3 regions of the Cupriavidus sp. 05N40 genome follow, and region 1 is predicted to be linked to each of the others. Evidence: predicted binding sites of a transcription regulator. Region 1 holds the regulator's gene; each other region holds the start of a gene.

The links. Region 1 encodes sigma-54, which starts transcription at its own class of promoters, with help from an activator protein. Its sites were predicted from a motif close to TGGCANGNAANCTGCTTT; they were not measured.
Region 2: the regulator sigma-54 is predicted to act here: its motif matches at 5,238-5,255, upstream of AC1DO7_RS30685 (circularly permuted type 2 ATP-grasp protein).
Region 3: the regulator sigma-54 is predicted to act here: its motif matches at 2,316-2,333, upstream of AC1DO7_RS00490 (ATP-NAD kinase family protein).

Annotation. Positions count from the first base shown of each region.
Region 1 covers NZ_JBFTND010000028.1:38,626-43,273, forward strand. The annotation lists gene lptC (LPS export ABC transporter periplasmic protein LptC) at 1-47, shown strand, start outside; gene lptA (lipopolysaccharide transport periplasmic protein LptA) at 137-781, shown strand; gene lptB (LPS export ABC transporter ATP-binding protein) at 826-1,611, shown strand; gene AC1DO7_RS09065 (RNA polymerase factor sigma-54) at 1,759-3,234, shown strand; gene hpf (ribosome hibernation-promoting factor, HPF/YfiA family) at 3,284-3,634, shown strand; gene ptsN (PTS IIA-like nitrogen regulatory protein PtsN) at 4,039-4,494, shown strand; partial or broken gene AC1DO7_RS09080 (HPr(Ser) kinase/phosphatase) at 4,572-4,648, shown strand, end outside.
Region 2 covers NZ_JBFTND010000175.1:1,636-10,788, forward strand. The annotation lists partial or broken gene AC1DO7_RS30665 (DNA internalization-related competence protein ComEC/Rec2) at 1-1,463, shown strand, start outside; gene AC1DO7_RS30670 (MurR/RpiR family transcriptional regulator) at 1,375-2,313, opposite strand; gene edd (phosphogluconate dehydratase) at 2,601-4,487, shown strand; gene AC1DO7_RS30680 (gluconokinase) at 4,687-5,187, shown strand; gene AC1DO7_RS30685 (circularly permuted type 2 ATP-grasp protein) at 5,469-6,941, shown strand; gene AC1DO7_RS30690 (alpha-E domain-containing protein) at 7,063-8,016, shown strand; gene AC1DO7_RS30695 (transglutaminase family protein) at 8,054-8,878, shown strand; gene AC1DO7_RS30700 (proteasome-type protease) at 9,080-9,153, shown strand, end outside.
Region 3 covers NZ_JBFTND010000001.1:105,790-110,254, forward strand. The annotation lists gene AC1DO7_RS00485 (sigma-54-dependent Fis family transcriptional regulator) at 87-2,153, shown strand; gene AC1DO7_RS00490 (ATP-NAD kinase family protein) at 2,369-3,517, shown strand; gene AC1DO7_RS00495 (thiamine pyrophosphate-dependent dehydrogenase E1 component subunit alpha) at 3,563-4,465, shown strand, end outside.

The DNA of each region.
Region 1 (4,648 bases):
GCACCATCATTACGGGGCCGCCGGCCAGCGCCGCGAAGCAGCCCTGACGAAGCCTGACGCGCCGCGCCCGGAAACAGCCAAGAAACGAAGCCGCCCGCGGGCCAGAGCCGCCCGCGCCAACCGCCACCACGCCAATATGAATCCATTCCTGACGACATCGTCCTGTCGCCGTCGCAGCACGGCTGCCCTGCTGACGCTGGCAGCCATGCTCGGCCTTGCGCTGGCCGCGCCCGCCCGCGCCGAGAAGGCCGACCGCGACAAGCCACTGGTGCTGGAGGCGGACAATGCCAGCTACGACGACGTCAAGCAGGTGTACGTACTGACCGGCAACGTGGTGCTGACCAAGGGCACCATGGTGCTGAAGTCCGATGCGGCCGAAGTGCGCACCGACCCCGAGGGCTACCAGTACGCCGTGGCCACCTCGAAGGCAGGCAAGCAGGCCTATATCCGCCAGAAGCGCGACAACGTCGACGAATACATCGACGGCTGGGGCGACCGCATCGAGTCCGACGGCAAGCAGGAAATCTCCAAGCTGATCGGCCGCGCCCGCATGGCGCGCCTGGCCGGCGCCAAGCTGGTCGACGAGATCCGCGGTGCCGTGATCACCTACGACAGCCGCAACGAGTTCTACACGGCCACCGGCGGCGCCGAGAACGCCACGGCAGGCAGCCCGTCCGGACGCGTGCGCGCGGTGCTCTCGCCGCGCCAGGAGCAGCCCGCCAGCGGCGCCGCCGCCAGTCCGCTGCCGCTCAAGCCGGCCCCTGCCCCCRCCAACCCCTGACGCCGGCGCGCAGCAGCGCCGCCCGATCCACGGATTCAGCCTTCATGACCGCTACCCAAACCGAACCGTCCCAGCCCAACGTCCTGACCGAGAGCAGCACCCTGGTCGTGCGCCACCTGAAGAAGCGCTACGGCTCGCGCACGGTGGTCAAGGACGTGTCGCTCGACGTGAAGAGCGGCGAGGTGGTCGGGCTGCTGGGTCCCAACGGCGCGGGCAAGACCACTTCGTTCTACATGATCGTCGGGCTGGTGGCGCTGGACGAAGGCGACATCGTGCTCGACGACAAGCACATCAGCGGCCTSGCSATCCAYGAGCGCGCGCGCATGGGCCTGTCCTACCTGCCGCAGGAAGCCTCGGTGTTCCGCAAGCTCAACGTGCAGGAGAACATCCGCGCCGTGCTCGAGTTGCAGGTGCACGACGGCAAGCCGCTGTCCAAGGCGGATATCGAGCGACGCCTGGACTCGCTGCTCGACGACCTGCAGATCGCCCACCTGCGCGAGAATCCGGCGCTGTCGCTGTCCGGTGGCGAGCGCCGCCGCGTGGAAATCGCCCGTGCGCTGGCTTCCGCGCCGCGCTTCATCCTGCTCGACGAACCGTTCGCCGGCGTGGACCCGATCGCGGTGGGCGAAATCCAGCGCATCGTCAGCTTCCTCAAGGCRCGCAACATCGGCGTGCTSATCACGGACCACAACGTGCGSGAGACGCTTGGCATCTGCGACCACGCGTATATCATCAGCGAAGGCACCGTGCTGGCGTCAGGCCAGCCCGAAGACATCATTGCCAACGAATCGGTGCGCAAGGTCTACCTGGGCGAGAACTTCCGCATGTAACGCGGGGCGCGGCCTACTGCCGCGCAGCCGGGATATTCGCGGCCAGGCGGCGTTCATGTCGCCTTTCATCCTGCAAACGATCACGGCGGCATCAGCGATAGCAATTTCCGTTCCAACGGCATGGAAGTTGCGCATAAAATAGGTCGCATGAAACCGTCGCTACAGCTCCGCCTCTCGCAGCATCTCGCGCTTACGCCGCAACTCCAGCAGTCGATCCGGCTGCTGCAACTGTCCACGCTCGAACTGCAGCAGGAAGTTGAGCAAGCGCTCACCGAGAACCCCCTGCTCGAACGCGAAAACGACTGGATCGAAAGCCCGCTGCGCGTGGGTGCCGATGGCTCCGTCAACCTGCAGAGCGCGCCCGCGCCTGCGCCCGCCGATGGCCAGGGCACCAGCGAGAACCGCCCCGACGGCGCCGCCGATGGCGACGACAACTACGCCGACAGCGGCGAGGATTACGGCAGCGACTGGAGCCTCGACGACTTTGCCCGCCGCCCGCAGGGCGACGAGGACGAAAAGACGCCGATGCAGCTGCGTGACGCCGAGCCGACGCTGCGCGAGCACCTGATGGAGCAACTCGCGCCGCTGAAGATTTCCATGCGCGACAAAGGGCTCGCGATCTTCCTGGTCGAGTCGCTGGACGACGACGGATACCTTAGCGCTTCGCTCGAGGAGATCTGCGCCGAACTGCCCGAGGAACTCGAGTTCGAGATCGACGAGGTACACGCCGTCCTGACCCTGCTGCAGAGCTTCGACCCGGCCGGCGTAGGTGCGCGCAACGCCGCCGAATGCCTGGCGCTGCAACTGCGCCGGCTCACCCATCCGCAGCGCGAACTGGCCCTGACCATCGTCACCAGCCACCTGGAGCTGCTCGCGGTGCGCGACTACACGCGCCTGAAGAAAGCGCTGCAGGTCGACGAGGCCGACCTCAAGGCCGCGCACGAACTGATCCGCTCGCTCGCCCCGTATCCCGGCCATGCCTATAGCCGCCCCGAGGCGGATTTCGTGGTGCCGGATGTTTTCGTGCGAAAAATGAGCGGCGGCTGGATCGCGCAACTCAATCCGGATGTGATGCCGCGGCTACGCATCAACGATATGTACGCGCAGATTTTGCGCGGTGCAAAAGGCGATTCAGGGGCTGCCGGACTGCAGCAAAAATTGCAGGAAGCACGCTGGTTGATCAAGAATATCCAGCAGCGCTTCGACACCATATTGCGCGTCGCACAAGCGATTGTCGAACGTCAAAAGAACTTCTTCACCCACGGGGAAATTGCGATGCGCCCCTTGGTTTTGCGGGAGATTGCCGATACACTGGGTCTACACGAGTCCACCATCTCTCGGGTGACAACCAATAAATACATGGCAACGCCGATGGGGACTTTCGAGCTGAAGTATTTCTTCGGCAGTCACGTATCCACAGAAACCGGCGGCGCGGCCTCTTCAACGGCAATTCGAGCGTTGATCAAGCAACTCATAGGAGCCGAAGATCCCAGGAATCCCCTGTCGGATAGCAGGATCGCCGAACTGCTCGGCGAGCAAGGCTTCGTGGTGGCGCGCCGTACCGTCGCCAAGTACCGCGAGGCGCTGAAAATCCCTGCCGTAAATCTCCGCAAGTCTTTGTAGCCGAGTTGCATCGCCTGCCTGATGCAACTCTTTCAGAAGGAGAAACGCTATGAACTTCAAGATCAGTGGACACCACTTGGACATCACGCCCCCGCTGCGTGAGTACGTGGAAACGAAACTGGAGCGTATCGTCAGGCATTTCGATCAAGTCATTGGCGTAAGTGTGCTGCTATCTGTCGACAATACAAAAGAAAAGGACCGGCGGCAGTACGCGGAAATCAATCTACATCTCAAGGGCAAGGACATCTTTGTCGAAGCGCATCACGAAGACCTGTATGCCGCTATCGACGCGCTAGTCGACAAGCTCGACCGGCAGGTGATTCGCCACAAGGATCGCGTGCAAAGCCACGACCGCGAAGCGGTCAAGTATCAATTGGCCGCAGCGCAGATGCAGCAATGACCGTGCCTGGCGGCCCACCTAGGGGGCCGTCGGTGTCAGTCCCTTGAAACCAGAACAAGCCGCGCCCGATGCGCGGCTTTTTTGCGCACATTTTTGTGGCGTTCTCCCGCATTTACGGCCGGTATCGAATCACGCAAGGGGATTCCGCAAGGCCACGCTCCCGGTGTATGCTGTGCAATACATAAGCAATAGCGCGGCAATTTTTCCGTGCGCGCGGCACCGCTTCCGCGCATCGGCTATTGCAATGCACAAGGCGGGGGCGGGCCTGCTCTATAATGGCCAGACGCCCGACACCGGCATGGGATAACCGGTGAAACGAGGGCACGAGCCTTTCTATCCCCTTTGCCTGGTGCGGCCCTCTCCTGGCCACGGGCCTGCTTACTAGAAAAACCTGCGCATTCCACATGAATCGTTTGGCTAAATTGCTGCCACCCGGCAACATCAACCTCGACGTCAGCGTCACCAGCAAGAAGCGGGTGTTCGAACAGGCCGGGCTCCTCTTCGAGAACAACCATGGCGTAGCGCGCGCTACCGTGACCGACAACCTGTTCGCCCGCGAATCGCTGGGCTCGACCGGCCTCGGAGCCGGGGTTGCCATTCCGCACGGTCGCATCAAGGGCCTCAAGCAGCCCCTGGCCGCCTTCATGCGCCTGGGCGAGCCGATCCCCTTCGAGTCGCCTGACGGCAAGCCGGTGTCGCTGCTGATCTTCCTGCTCGTGCCCGAACAGGCTACCCAGCAGCACCTGGAGATCCTTTCCGAGATTGCCCAGCTGCTGTCCGACCGCGAAATGCGCGAAGGACTCGCTACCCTGCCCACTCCCGATGCCGTGCACCAGTTGCTGACGCAATGGCATCCCTGACCCGCCGGGGCAAGCCCTGCCCGGCCAACAGGGCCGTTGCCTCCCCGGCCTGAAAGCCTGTCCCCCGAAAGCACCGCATGGAACTCACTGGCGTCACCTCGCAGTCGATCTTCGACGACAACGCAGCCGACATCAAACTCTCCTGGGTCGCTGG
Region 2 (9,153 bases), on a different contig from region 1:
CGCTGTGGAGCGGACGCGCGCCGCCGGCCTCGCTGGTGCTGGCCTGGGCCGCGTTCGTGGCGGTCGCGCTCGATCCGTGGGCGGTATTGTCGCCGGGGTTCTGGCTTTCGTTCGGCGCGGTGGGCGTGATCTTCCTGTGCGCCACGGCGCCCGCCCGCGGGCCCGGAGCGTCGCGGTGGCAGCGCGCGCGCCACGCGCTGGCGCAGGCCGCGCGCACGCAATGGGTCGTGACCATCGGCCTGGTGCCGCTGACCCTGCTGTTGTTCCAGCAGGTTTCCGTGATCTCCCCGCTGGCGAATGCGGTGGCGATTCCGCTGATCAGCCTGCTGGTGACGCCGCTGGCACTGCTTGCGGCTGCCTTGCCGGCACCGGCGGCCGGCTGGCTGCTGGCGCCGGCGCACTTGCTGCTGGACTGGCTGATGGTTGCGCTCGAGGCGATGGCGGCGCCGCCGTGGGCGGTCTGGCAGGCGGCGCGCGCCGGCCCGCTGGCGGTTGCCCTGGCGCTGGCCGGCGCGCTGGTGTTGCTGGCCCCGATGCGCTGCGGACTGCGTGCGCGCCTGCACGGCGCCATGTTGTTGTTGCCGATGGTGCTGGCCGGGCGGCAGCCGGTGGCGCATGGCGAATTCCGCGCCACCGCGCTCGATATCGGCCAGGGCACCGCGGTCCTGGTGGAGACGCGCTCGCACGTGCTGCTCTACGACGCCGGGCCAGCCTATGGCTGGGGCGCCGACGCGGCGCAGCCGGGCAACAGCGCCGGTGCGCGCGTCATCGTGCCTTACCTGCGCGGCGCCGGCGTGCGCGCGCTCGACCGCCTGGTGATCAGCCATGAAGACGCCGACCATGCCGGCGGCGCGCGCGACGTGATGGCGGCGCTGCCGGTGCAGGCAGTGCTGACGGCCGCGCCAGCGGCGCACCCGCTGCTGGTGCTGCCCCCCGGCATGGCATTGCCCGCTGTCGGTCCCTGCGCGGCGGGGCAGGCGTGGGAATGGGACGGCGTACGCTTTTCGATGTTGCATCCGCTGCCGCAGGCGGCAGGCAATGCCGCGTTCGACAGCAATGCGCGTTCGTGCGTACTGAAGGTGGCGGGCAGCGGGCGCAGCCTCTTGCTGACCGGAGACATCGGCCGGCGCGATGAGGCCGCCTTGCTGGCGCGCCTGCCGGGGCAAGACCTGCGCGCGGACTTCCTGCAGGTGCCGCACCATGGCAGCGGCACCTCATCGAGCGCGTCGTTCCTGGCCGTGGTGGCGCCCGAGCTGGCGTTGTTCCAGCTCGGCCACGGCAACCGCTACCGGCATCCGCGCGCGGACGTGTGGGAGCGCTACGCCTCGCGCGAGATCGCCCGCTACCGCAGCGACGAGACCGGCGCGGTGCAGATCACGACGCGGGGCGGCGCTTACGCGCTGCAGGCTTACCGTCAGCACGAGCGGCGCTACTGGCGCGCGGCGCCGCCTGCGCCCCGTTGACCTGGGCGGGTTCGGCCTGGGCGATGCGGCGCTCGCGCAGGTGGGCCTTGGCGCGCTGCAGGCCGGCAGAGACAATGTCGGCACGCTCCAGCGCAACGCCCGCCGCCAGCACGTCGCCCAGCACCAGGTGGCAGATGCGCGAGGTCATCGGGGTGTAGACCTCGCTGTCTTCCTCGACGTCGGAGAACACGCAGACATCGGCCAGCTTGGCCAGCGGCGAGCCGCTGTGCGTCAGCGCCAGCACGCTGGCGCCGCTCGCGCGGGCCAGCGTGGCGGCGGCCAGCATGTCCCAGGTGCGGCCGCTGTTGGACACCAGCACGGCAACGTCGCCCGGGCCGAGCAGGGCGGCGGACATGCTGAACACGTGCGAATCCGAGTAGGCGGTGGTGGGGATGCCGAGGCGGAAGAACTTGTGCTGGATGTCCAGCGCGACGATGCCGGAATTGCCGCAGCCATAGAACTCGATGCGATGCGCCGCGGCGAGCAGCTTGATGCCGTGCTCGATCTGATCCGCGGACAGCGCGTTGCGCACCGTCATCAGGGTGGCGATGGTGCGGTCGAACACCTTGCCGGCGATATCGGCGGGGCGGTCCTCGGCCTTGACGTCCTGGTGCACGAAGGGCGTGCCGCCACCGACGTTCTGGGCGAACTGCAGCTTGAACTCGCGGAAGCCGTCGTAGCCGAGCGCGGCGCAGAAGCGCGCGATGGTGGGTTGCGAGACGCCCGCGCGTTCGGCCAGTTCGGGCATGGACAAGCGGATCACGCTGGCGCCGTGGCGGGTCACGTAATCCGCCAGGCGGCGTTCGGAGGGGCGAAGCGTGTCGTAGACAGCAAGAATTCGGTCGCGCATGGTGGGGGAGGCCGGTGTTGGCGTGCCGGCGATTTCGTCGGGCATGCCTGCCGGATTCATGTGCCGGCGGTTCGATGAGTATGTAGATATTCTACATAAATGGCGATGGAATGCCGCGCCTGTGAGCCCGCGTTTCTGCTAGGGATTTCACCTATTCCGGCCATATTTGAGGATTAGTCGACGCATTGTGATCCATGCGCGAGATGCTTTTGTCGATCCTTTCTATATAATGTAGAAAATCTACAAGAAAACACGTTCACGGATCTACAAACCAGGAACTCCCACGAATGTCGCAAGCCCTCCATTCCGAAGTGCAGGCCGTCACCGCGCGCGTGGTCGCGCGCAGCCAGCGCGGTCGCGCTGCCTACCTGGCGCGCTGCGAGCGGGCCCAGCAAGAACTGGGGCCGCTGCGTGGCTTGTCGTGTGCCAACGTGGCGCACGGCATCGCTGCGCTGCCCGCGCATGACAAGCTCAAGCTGCGGGTCGAACATGCCGCCAATCTCGGCATTGTCACGGCCTACAACGACATGCTTTCCGCCCACCAGCCGTACGAGCGCTATCCCGGCGTGATCCGCGAGGCCGCCCGCGCGGTGGGCGCGGTGGCGCAGGTGGCGGGCGGCGTGCCGGCGATGTGCGACGGCATCACGCAAGGCAATGCCGGCATGGAGCTGTCGCTGTTCTCGCGCGACGCCATCGCCATGGCCACGGCGGTATCGCTGTCGCACAACACCTTCGACGCCGCCGTGATGCTTGGCGTGTGCGACAAGATCGTGCCGGGCCTGCTGATGGGCGCGCTGCAGTTCGGCCACCTGCCGGTGGTGTTCGTGCCGGCCGGGCCCATGGCGACGGGCCTGTCCAACAAGGAAAAGGCGCGCGTGCGCCAGCTCTACGCGACCGGACAGGTTGGCCGCGAAGCCTTGCTGGAGGCAGAGTGCGAGGCCTATCACGGGGCCGGCACCTGCACCTTCTACGGTACCGCCAACAGCAACCAGTTCCTGATGGAGATCATGGGCCTGCATATGCCGGGCTCGGCCTTCGTCCATCCGGACAGCGGCCTGCGCGACGCGCTGACCGCGGCCGCCGCGCAGCGCGCGCTGGCGCTCACGGCCCGTGGCCCGGACTACCTGCCGCTGGCACGCATCGTCGACGAACGCGCGGTGGTCAACGCCATCGTCGGCCTGCTGGCCACCGGTGGCTCGACCAACCACACCATCCACCTGGTGGCGATGGCACGCGCGGCCGGGATCGTGATCGACTGGGACGATTTCGACCGCCTGTCGCGCATCACGCCGCTGCTGGCACGGGTCTATCCCAACGGCTCGGCCGACGTGAACCATTTCCATGCCGCCGGCGGCGTGGCCTACGTGATCCGCCAGCTGCTCGCAGCCGGGCTGCTGCACGAAGACGTGGAAACCGTGGCCGGCCGCGGGTTGGCGCGCTATACGCAGGAACCGGTCATGACCGACGGCGTGCTGCGGTGGCGCGACGGCCCCACCGCCAGCGGCGACGCGGCGGTGCTGGCCAGCGCGGTCGAGCCGTTCTCGCCCGAAGGCGGGCTGCGCCTGCTGCAGGGCAATCTCGGCCGCGGCATGATCAAGGTGTCGGCGGTGGCGCCCGAGCACCGCGTGGTGGAGGCGCCGGCGCGCGTGTTCGATTCGCAGGAAGGCCTGCAGGCCGCCTTCGAGGCCGGCGAGCTGACCGGCGACATGGTCGCGGTGGTGCGCTTCCAGGGGCCCAACGCCAACGGCATGCCCGAACTGCACCGCCTCACGCCGGTGCTGGGCTCGCTGCAGGACGCCGGGCACAAGGTCGCGCTGGTGACCGACGGCCGCATGTCGGGCGCCTCCGGCAAGGTGCCGGCGGTGATTCATGTGTGTCCGGAGGCGCTTTCTGGCGGACCGCTGGCGCGCGTGCGCGACGGTGACCGCATCCGCGTCGACGCTGTCGCCGGCACGCTCGAATGGCTTGGCGGCGCGCCCGGCGAATCCGCGCTCGAGGCGCGCGCGCTGGCGCCCTCGCCGGACGACGACTTCGCCAGTTTCAGCGTCGGCCGCGGCCTGTTCGGGCTGTTCCGCCGCCATGCGCGGATCGCCGAAGAGGGCGGCAGCGCGCTCGACCTGTCCGAGGCCGACGCGCCTGGCGCTGTCCAAACCGCCGTGGCCGTCGCACAATAGGCCGCGCCCCGGGCAATTCATCCGTTTTGTGCCCCTGTCCGCCGTCCGGCGGGCAGGGGCGACCCCAAGCCTGCGCACGCCAGACCTATCATGGAACATGGCTGCAGGGACGGGCGGTTTCCAGGAACCACCCGTCGCACGGCGCGGGGACTACCGACAAGGATGGGAAAACCATCCGATCACGATCGTTGGAGCAGACATGATCTACATCCTGATGGGCGTTTCCGGCAGCGGGAAAACCACGGTCGGCCAGTTGCTGGCCAAGAACCTGCATTGCGGCTTCCATGACGCCGATGAATTCCACAGCGCGGCCAACAAGGAGAAGATGCATAACGGCATCCCCCTGACCGACGAAGACCGCTGGCCCTGGCTGGCCGCCATGCGCGCGGCGATCGACGCGGCCCGCGCCGAGGGCCGTACCCATGTGTTCACCTGCTCGGCGCTGCGCCAGGTCTACCGCGACCGCCTGTTGCCGTCCGAGGGCGGCGTGACCTTCGTCTATATGAAAGGCGACGCCGCGGTGATCGGCGGGCGCCTGTCCGAGCGCAGCGACCACTTCTTCAACCCGGCCTTGCTGCAAAGCCAGTTCGAGACGCTGGAAGAGCCGAGCGACGCGCTGGTGCTCGATATCCGGCAGACGCCGGAGGCGCTGGTGCAGCGCATCCTGGCCCAGGTGCCCGCGACCGCGGCGGTGCGCTAGGGGGGTGACTCCGGTCCGGGGCGCGCTTTTCCCCTTGGGCGCGCCGGGGCTGGCAGGCATCTTGCTACATATATCATCGATGGCGCGGACGCTTGCTGCTTGCGGCTTTCGTGGCCATGGGTATCATCCCAATCAGGACAGCACTTCGACGCATGACGCATGGCCAGCGGCTTCGCCGGCCCGGGTGGTGGCCTCGAAATGCTGTGCCGGGAAGAACAAGCCAATCAAAACGGGATCGCCGGCAGCTTGGGCGGCGCCCAAATCATGGGGGAACGGCCATCATGGCGGCGCGGTTTTTCGACGAGATGCTCGATTGGCAAGATGGCGTGGCAGCGGCAATCCACGCGGGGCAGCCCCTGCCGGCAGGGGCGGTGCGCGGGCACTACAAGCAGTTCGCGGACTGGCTGGCGCGCCAGTCCGAAGGAACCATGGGCAACAAGCGCGCGGAGGCGGACCTGATCTTCCGGCGCGTGGGCATCACCTTCGCTGTCTACGGCGACAAGGACGAGTCCAACAGCGGCACCGAGCGCACCATTCCGTTCGACGTGATTCCCCGCATCTTTCCCGCCAGCGAGTGGGCCACGCTGGAGCGCGGGCTGCGCCAGCGCGTATCGGCGCTGAACCGCTTCATCCATGACATCTACCACGGCCAGGACATCATCCGCGCCGGCGTGATCCCGCCCGACCAGATCTACAACAACGCCCAGTACCGGCCAGAGATGCTCGGCATCGACGTGCCGCGCGACATCTACGCCCACGTGGCCGGCATCGACGTGGTGCGCGCGGGCGAGGGCGAGTTCTACGTGCTGGAAGACAACCTGCGCGTGCCCTCCGGCGTGTCCTACATGCTGGAAAACCGCAAGATGATGATGCGGCTGTTCCCGGACCTGTTCGCGCGCAACCGCGTGGCGCCGGTGGCCCACTATCCCGACCTGCTGCTCGACATGCTGCGCGGCGTCTCGCCGCAGAACATCGCCGATCCGACCGTGGTGGTGCTCACGCCGGGCATGTACAACTCGGCCTACTTCGAGCACGCCTTCCTCGCGCAGCAGATGGGCGTGGAACTGGTCGAGGGCAGCGACCTGTTCGTGCAGGACGAGCACCTCTACATGCGCACCACGCAGGGGCCGCAGCGCATCGACGTGATCTACCGTCGCGTCGACGACGATTTCCTCGATCCGCTCGTGTTCCGTCCCGACTCCACGCTGGGCGCGGCGGGGCTGCTGTCGGTCTACCGTGCCGGCAACGTGACCATCTGCAATGCCATCGGCACCGGCGTGGCCGACGACAAGTCGATCTACCCCTACGTGCCCGACATGATCCGCTTCTACCTCGGCGAGGAAGCGATCCTCAACAACGTGCCGACCTATATGTGCAGGCGCCCCGACGACCTGCAGTACGTGCTCGACCACATGGACGAACTGGTGGTCAAGGAAACCCACGGCGCCGGCGGCTACGGCATGCTGGTGGGGCCCGCCGCCACGCGCGCGGAGATCGACACTTTCCGTGAAGTGGTGCGCGCGCGTCCGGAGCAGTACATCGCGCAGCCCACGCTGGCGCTGTCGACCTGCCCGACCTACGTGGAAGCGGGCATCGCGCCGCGCCATATCGACCTGCGGCCCTTCGTGCTGTCGGGCAAGGATGTGCGCATGGTGCCGGGCGGGCTGACGCGCGTGGCCTTGCGCGAAGGCTCGCTGGTGGTCAATTCGTCGCAGGGCGGCGGCACCAAGGACACCTGGGTGCTGGAGCGCTGAAGCGCCGGAATGGCCGGATGCGGGGCGCGCCAGGCGTGCCCGCGGATTGTTGGGATTGCCGCGCCGCCGCTGTCCATGCGCGGGCGGCGTGGACGAACAGCGCAGTACGAGGGGACTGACCATGCTAAGCCGCACCGCCGACCATCTGTTCTRGATGGCGCGCTATACCGAACGCGCGGAGAACACCGCGCGCATGCTCGACGTGAACTACCAGACTTCGCTGCTGCCGCAATCGGCGGAAGTGGCGGAGCAGGGCTGGTGGGCGATGCTCGACATTTCCGAGCTGACCGCCGTGTTCGACAACAAATACGGCCTGCTCACGCGCGACGATGTGATCGACTTCATGGTGCGCGACATGACCAATCCGTCGTCGATCATGAGCTGCCTGCGCGCTGCCCGCGAGAACGCGCGCGCGGTGCGCGGCTCGCTCACCACCGAGGTCTGGGAAACCATCAACACCACCTGGCTCGATGTGCAGCGCCTGATCGCAGATGGCGTGCTGTGCGAGGACCCGGCGCAGTTCTTCGAGTGGGTCAAGTTCCGCTCGCACCTGGCGCGCGGCGTGCAGTTCGGCACCATGCTCAAGGACGACGCCTTCCACTTCATGCGGCTGGGCACCTTCCTCGAGCGCGCTGACAATACCGCGCGGATCCTCGACGTGAAGTTCCAGGCCAGCACCGTCGACGACAGCGATCCCAACCGCGACGCCAACGATTTCTATCACTGGGCGGCGGTGCTGCGCTCGGTGTCGGGGTTCGAGGTCTACCGCAAGATCTACCGCACGGTGATCACGCCCGAGCGCGTGGCGGAGCTGCTGGTGCTGCGCCCGGACATGCCGCGTTCGCTGGTGTCGAGCCTGGACGAGGTGGTGGCGATCCTGGCGCTGGTGGGCAACCAGCATTCCTCGGAGACCGAGCGGCAGGCTGGTAAACTCCACGCCGATTTGAAATACGCGCGCATCGACGACATCTTCGCCGTCGGCCTGCACGCTTACCTGACCAGTTTCCTAGAGCGCATCGGCGACCTCGGCAACGGCATCAGCCGGGATTTCCTCGTGCCGCTGCTGGCTGCCTGAACCACTCGCGTGGTAGTCGCGCCGGCCTCGCCATATCGTGAAATACAAGATCCATCACAAGACCGTCTACCGCTATGCCGAGCCGGTCCGCCGCAGCGTGCACGAACTGCGCCTGGCACCGCGCTCGGGGCCGCTCCAGACCGTGCGGGAGTGGCACCTGTCGGTGCCGGGCAACCTGTCCGAGGCGCGCGACGGTTTCGGCAATATCGTGCACAGCTTCACCGTCGCCGGTCCGGCCCGGACCCTGGTGATCGAAGCCAGCGGCGTGGTGGAAGTGACGCCGGCGGCGGGCGGCAGCGCGCCGCTGTTCTGCGATGCGCCGCCCGCGGGCGAGGCGCGCGTGTCGCCGCTGTATTACCTGGGCGGCACGCCGCTGACCGCGGCCGAACCCGAGATGATCCGCTTTGCCGCGCCTTACCTCGCGGCGGGGCATGAGGTGCCTGCGCTGCTGGCGCTGGCCGGCGGCATTGCCGAGCGCGTGCGCTACGTGCCCGACAGCACCGATGTCGGCACTTCGGCCAGCGAGGCGTTCGCGCTGGGCGGCGGCGTCTGCCAGGACCAGGCGCAGGTGATGGTGGCATGCTGCCGCGCCCTCGGCGTGCCGGCGCGCTATGTCAGCGGTTATTTCTACGACCCTGCGGCCGCGGCGCTGGCCGGCCATGCCTGGGCCGATATCTGCGTGGATGCGGGCAGGGAATTGTGGTGCAGCGTCGACGTGACCCATCGCTGCCTCAGCGATGCGCGCCACGTGCGGCTGGCCGTGGGCCGCGACTACCGCATGGCCGCGCCGGTTCGCGGCGTGCGCGAGGGGGGCAGTGGCGAGCGGCTGGCGGTCGAGATCGCGATTGCACCGGAACAGTGAATCGGACGGTGCGCCGCGCACCACGCGCGGGCGCCCGTTGCGGTATCGAACGCGCCCCCGCGGCGCTAGAATGCGGCATTGAAGTGGCCTCGTGCCAGATGGCATGGCATGGCATGGCAAGGCCGGACGTGCGCGGAATGTCCACGCTGAATGTGCGCGCCGAGTGTGCACGCTGAGTGTTCACCATAACTAGACAAGATCATGACGTACTGTGTTGCCATGCGCCTGGACGCCGGCCTGGTGTTTCTCTCCGACTCGCGCACGAATGCGGGTGT
Region 3 (4,465 bases), on a different contig from region 1:
TACATTAGGATTCCCGGCCGCCCGTCATTCCAGAGGCACATAGAGCCGGCGACGGCGCCAGGCCGGGAGACGACAAGGAGACGACGATGGACCTGCGGCAACGCGAGCACATCGATGCGGTAGTGCAGCTCACCACGCACGCCGGCGCGCTGTTGCCGCGCGCGCCCGAGACCATCATCCAGAACTCCTGGCGGCGCTGCGTGCACCAGTACGGCCTGGACCCGGCGCGCATGCAGCAGGCCTGCATCCTGCCGCAGACGCGCCTGCGCGAGCACCAGCAGCGCATCGACGATTTCGCCCGCATCGCGCGCCACGGGCTGCAGACGCTGTACAGCCAGGTCGCCGGCATGGGCTACGTGGTGCTGCTCACCGACGCGCAGGGCGTGACGGTGGACTACCTCGGCGACGCCAGTGCCGATGCGCGCCTGCGCCGCGCCGGCCTGTACCTGGGCGCGCAGTGGAGCGAGGCCGGCGCCGGCACCTGCGCGGTGGGCACCGCGCTGGCCACCGGGCAGGCGCTGACCGTGCACCAGGCCGACCATTTCGACGCCACCCATATCCCGCTGACCTGCACCGCCGCGCCGCTGTTCGATTCGCACGGCAGCCTCTGCGCCATCCTCGACATCTCCGCGCTGACCTCGCCGCAGGCCAAGGACAGCCAGGGCCTGGCGCTGCAGATGGTGCGCATCTACGCCAGCCATATCGAGAACGCCAGCTTCCTGCGCAGCCATCGCGAAGACTGGATCCTCAAGCTCAATGCCGCGCCGGAATTCGTCGACGTGAACCCGGAATACCTGCTCGCGCTCGACGCCGGCGGCCGCGTGGTCGGGCACAACCGCCGCGCGCAGCAGATGCTGGGGGCCGAACCCGGCCTGGGCGGGGCGCCCCTGCTTGGCATGGCCTTCGAGGCGCTGTTCGACGCGCGCCTCGACGAACTGGGCCGCTTCGTGCATTCGCGCCCGAGCGAGCAGCGCGCGCTGGCCCTGTCGCGCAGCGGCACGCGGCTCTACCTGAGCGTGATGCCGCCGGCCCTGCGCTGGCAGCCGGCCGCCGCCGTGCGCAGCCCGCCGCTGCAAGCGCCGCTGGCGGCCCTGTGCGGCGGCGATGACGCGCTGCAGCAGCAATTGCTGCGCGCCGCCAAGCTGGTCGACTCCCCGATCAACCTGCTGATCAACGGCGAGACCGGCAGCGGCAAGGAATATCTCGCCAAGGCGCTGCACCAGTCCAGCGGACGCCGCCAGGGGCCCTTCGTGGCGGTGAACTGCGCGGCGATCCCCGAATCGCTGATCGAGAGCGAGCTGTTCGGCCACCTGCCCAACAGCTTCTCGGGCGCCGGCTCGCGGCCCAAGCGCGGCCTCATCCAGGAAGCGGACGGCGGCACCCTGTTCCTCGACGAGATCGGCGACATGCCGCGCGAGCTGCAATCGCGCCTGCTGCGCGTGCTGGCCGAAGGCGAGGTGCTGGCCATCGGCGCGGCGCGGCCGGTGCCGGTCAGTGTGCGCGTGATCTCCGCCACCCACCATCCGCTGGACCAGCTGGTGAGCAGCGGCCGCTTCCGCGAAGACCTCTACTACCGGCTCAACGGCGCCCGCCTGATGCTGCCGCCGCTGCGCGAGCGCTCGGACCTCGACTGGCTGATCGGCAAGATGCTTGGCACTGGCACTGGCACTGGCACTGGCACTGGCACTGGCATCGGCGCCGGCGCCGGCGCCGTCAGCCTGTCGCCGGCGGCGCGCGCGCGCCTGCACGCGCATGCCTGGCCCGGCAACCTGCGCGAACTGCGCAACGCGCTCGAGTATGCGCGCGCGATCTGCACCGACGGACATATCGAGGTGGAAGACCTGCCCGAAGGCATTGGCGCGGCGGCGCGCCAGCAAGGCCTGCTTGCCACGGCGGCCGCGCCGGCGGCGCCGGCCGCCACCATGGCGCAGCCGGTCCCGGTCCAGGTGCCGGCGATGGCGTCGCCGGCACCCGGCTTCGATCCGCACCAGCTGCCGCCCGAAGCGATGTTGCTGATGCAATATCTGCGCGCCGCCGGCTGGAACCTCAGCGCGGTGGCACGCCAGATCGGCGTGAGCCGCATGACGCTGTACCGGCGCATGGCGCGCTACGGCATCGCGTCCCCCAACCAGCGCGACGCGGCGCACGACTGAGCGCGGCGCCGCGCTGCGCCCCGCGCCTCGCGACACCTGTCCAGCGGCCGTACACCTGATGCTGTGACACCTGTCACGCGGTGCGCCGCCACGCCCGGCCAAAGTCCCTTTTTCCTGCGGGTAATCCCGCGCTTTTCCTGCCCTGCGCGCGTGTCCGGCGGGTGGCACGCCCATTGCGATATGCCTGTCACAAGACAAGACGGCAGGAGACACGCATGGGTGAGCAGACGCTGGCCGAACGGCCCCTGGTGGGCATCATCGCCAATCCGGTCTCGGCGCGCGATATCCGCCGCGTGATCGCCAACGCCAACACGCTGCAACTGGCCGACCGCGTCAATATCGTGCTGCGCCTGCTGGCCGCGCTGGCCGCCTGCGGCGTGGGTCGCGTGCTGATGATGCCGGACCGCGAGGGCATGCGCGTGCTGCTGGCGCGGCACCTCGCGCGTCGCCAGGGGCCGGACGCAGCGCTGCCCGGGGTGGAGTACCTCGACATGCCGGTCACCGCCCGCGTGGACGACACCTTCCTGGCCGCGCGCATGCTGCGCGAAGCGGGGGTGTCCGCCATCATCGTGCTCGGCGGCGACGGCACCCACCGCGCCGTGGTGCGCGAATGCGGCGACGTGCCGATCGCCGGCATCTCCACCGGCACCAACAACGCCTATCCCGAAATGCGCGAGGCCACCATCACCGGGCTCGCCACCGGCCTGTTCGCCAGCGGGCGCATTCCGGCGGCGCACTCGCTGGCCGGCAACAAGCGGCTGGACATCTGCATCGCCGGCACGAACGAGGTGCGCCGCGATATTGCGCTGGTGGATGCGGTCATCTCCCACGAGCACTTCATCGGCGCGCGCGCCCTGTGGAAGACCGAGACGCTGGGCGCCGTGTACCTCGCCTTCGCCGATCCGCAGGCCATCGGCCTGTCCGCCATCGGCGGCCTGCTCGACCCGGTGGGCCGGCACGAATCCGGCGGGCTGGCCATCGAGCTGGCGGCTGCCGGCGCAGGCCGCTTCGAACTGCGCGCGCCGATCGCGCCTGGCTTGCTCAGCGCGGTGCCCATCGCAGGCTGGGAGCGCCTGACCGACGGCGTGCCGCACCGCGTGCGCCAGCGCAGCGGCGTCGTCGCGCTGGACGGCGAGCGCGAGCTGGTGTTCGGCGAGCAAGACGAAGTCACCGTGACGCTGCGCGAGCGCGCCTTCCTCAGCATCGACGTGGCGGCCTGCATGCGCTACGCCGCCGCCGCCGGGCTGATGCGCGGCGGCCGCGCGCCGAGCGCGCAGGCGCCGCCTTCGCATGCGGCGCCGCCCCTGGCGTCCCGGCCAGTCTCGCAGCCGTACCCGCACCCGCATCCGCACCCTCAGTCGTAACCCCGCTCACATACCGCCACTGCAAAAACCGTGAAGGAGACAGACATGACGACAACCTCAAGCAGCCAGAACACGCTGCCCCTCGGCAAGGAAGACCTGCTCGCCGTCTACCGCCGCATGCGCACCATCCGCGATTTCGAGGAGCGGCTGCACGTGGACTTCGGCCGCGGCGACATCCCCGGCTTCGTCCACCTCTATGCCGGCGAGGAAGCCGCCGGCGTTGGCATCCTGCATCACCTCGGCGACGGCGACCGCATCGCCAGCACGCACCGCGGCCACGGCCACTGCATCGCCAAGGGCGTGGACCCGGTGGCGATGATGAAGGAGATCTACGGGCGCAAGGGCGGCTCGTGCAACGGCAAGGGCGGCTCCATGCATATCGCCGACCTGTCCAAGGGCATGATGGGCGCCAACGGCATCCTCGGCGCGGGCGCGCCGCTGATCTGCGGCGCCGCGCTGGCGGCCAAGTTCCGCGGCAAGGGCGAGATCGGCATCACCTTCGCCGGCGACGGCGCCTCCAACCAGGGCACCTTCCTGGAGAGCCTGAACCTGGCCGCCGTATGGAACCTGCCGGTCATCTTCGTGATCGAGAACAACGGATACGCCGAATCGACCGCGCGCGACTACGGCACCGCGGTGGACAGCTATGTGGACCGCGCCGCCGGCTTCGGCATTCCCGGCGTGACCGTGGACGGCACCGATTTCTTCGCCGTGCACGAGGCTGCCGGCGAAGTCATCAAGCGCGCCCGCGAAGGCGGCGGCCCGGCCCTGCTCGAATGCAAGATGGTGCGCTTCTACGGCCATTTCGAAGGCGATGCGCAGACCTACCGCGCAAGCGGCGAGCTCGACGACATCCGCGCCAACAAGGACTGCCTGAAGAAGTTCTCCGCCACCGTGACCCAGGCCGGCGTGATCGCGCCGGAGGAGCTCAAGGCCATCGACGAACAG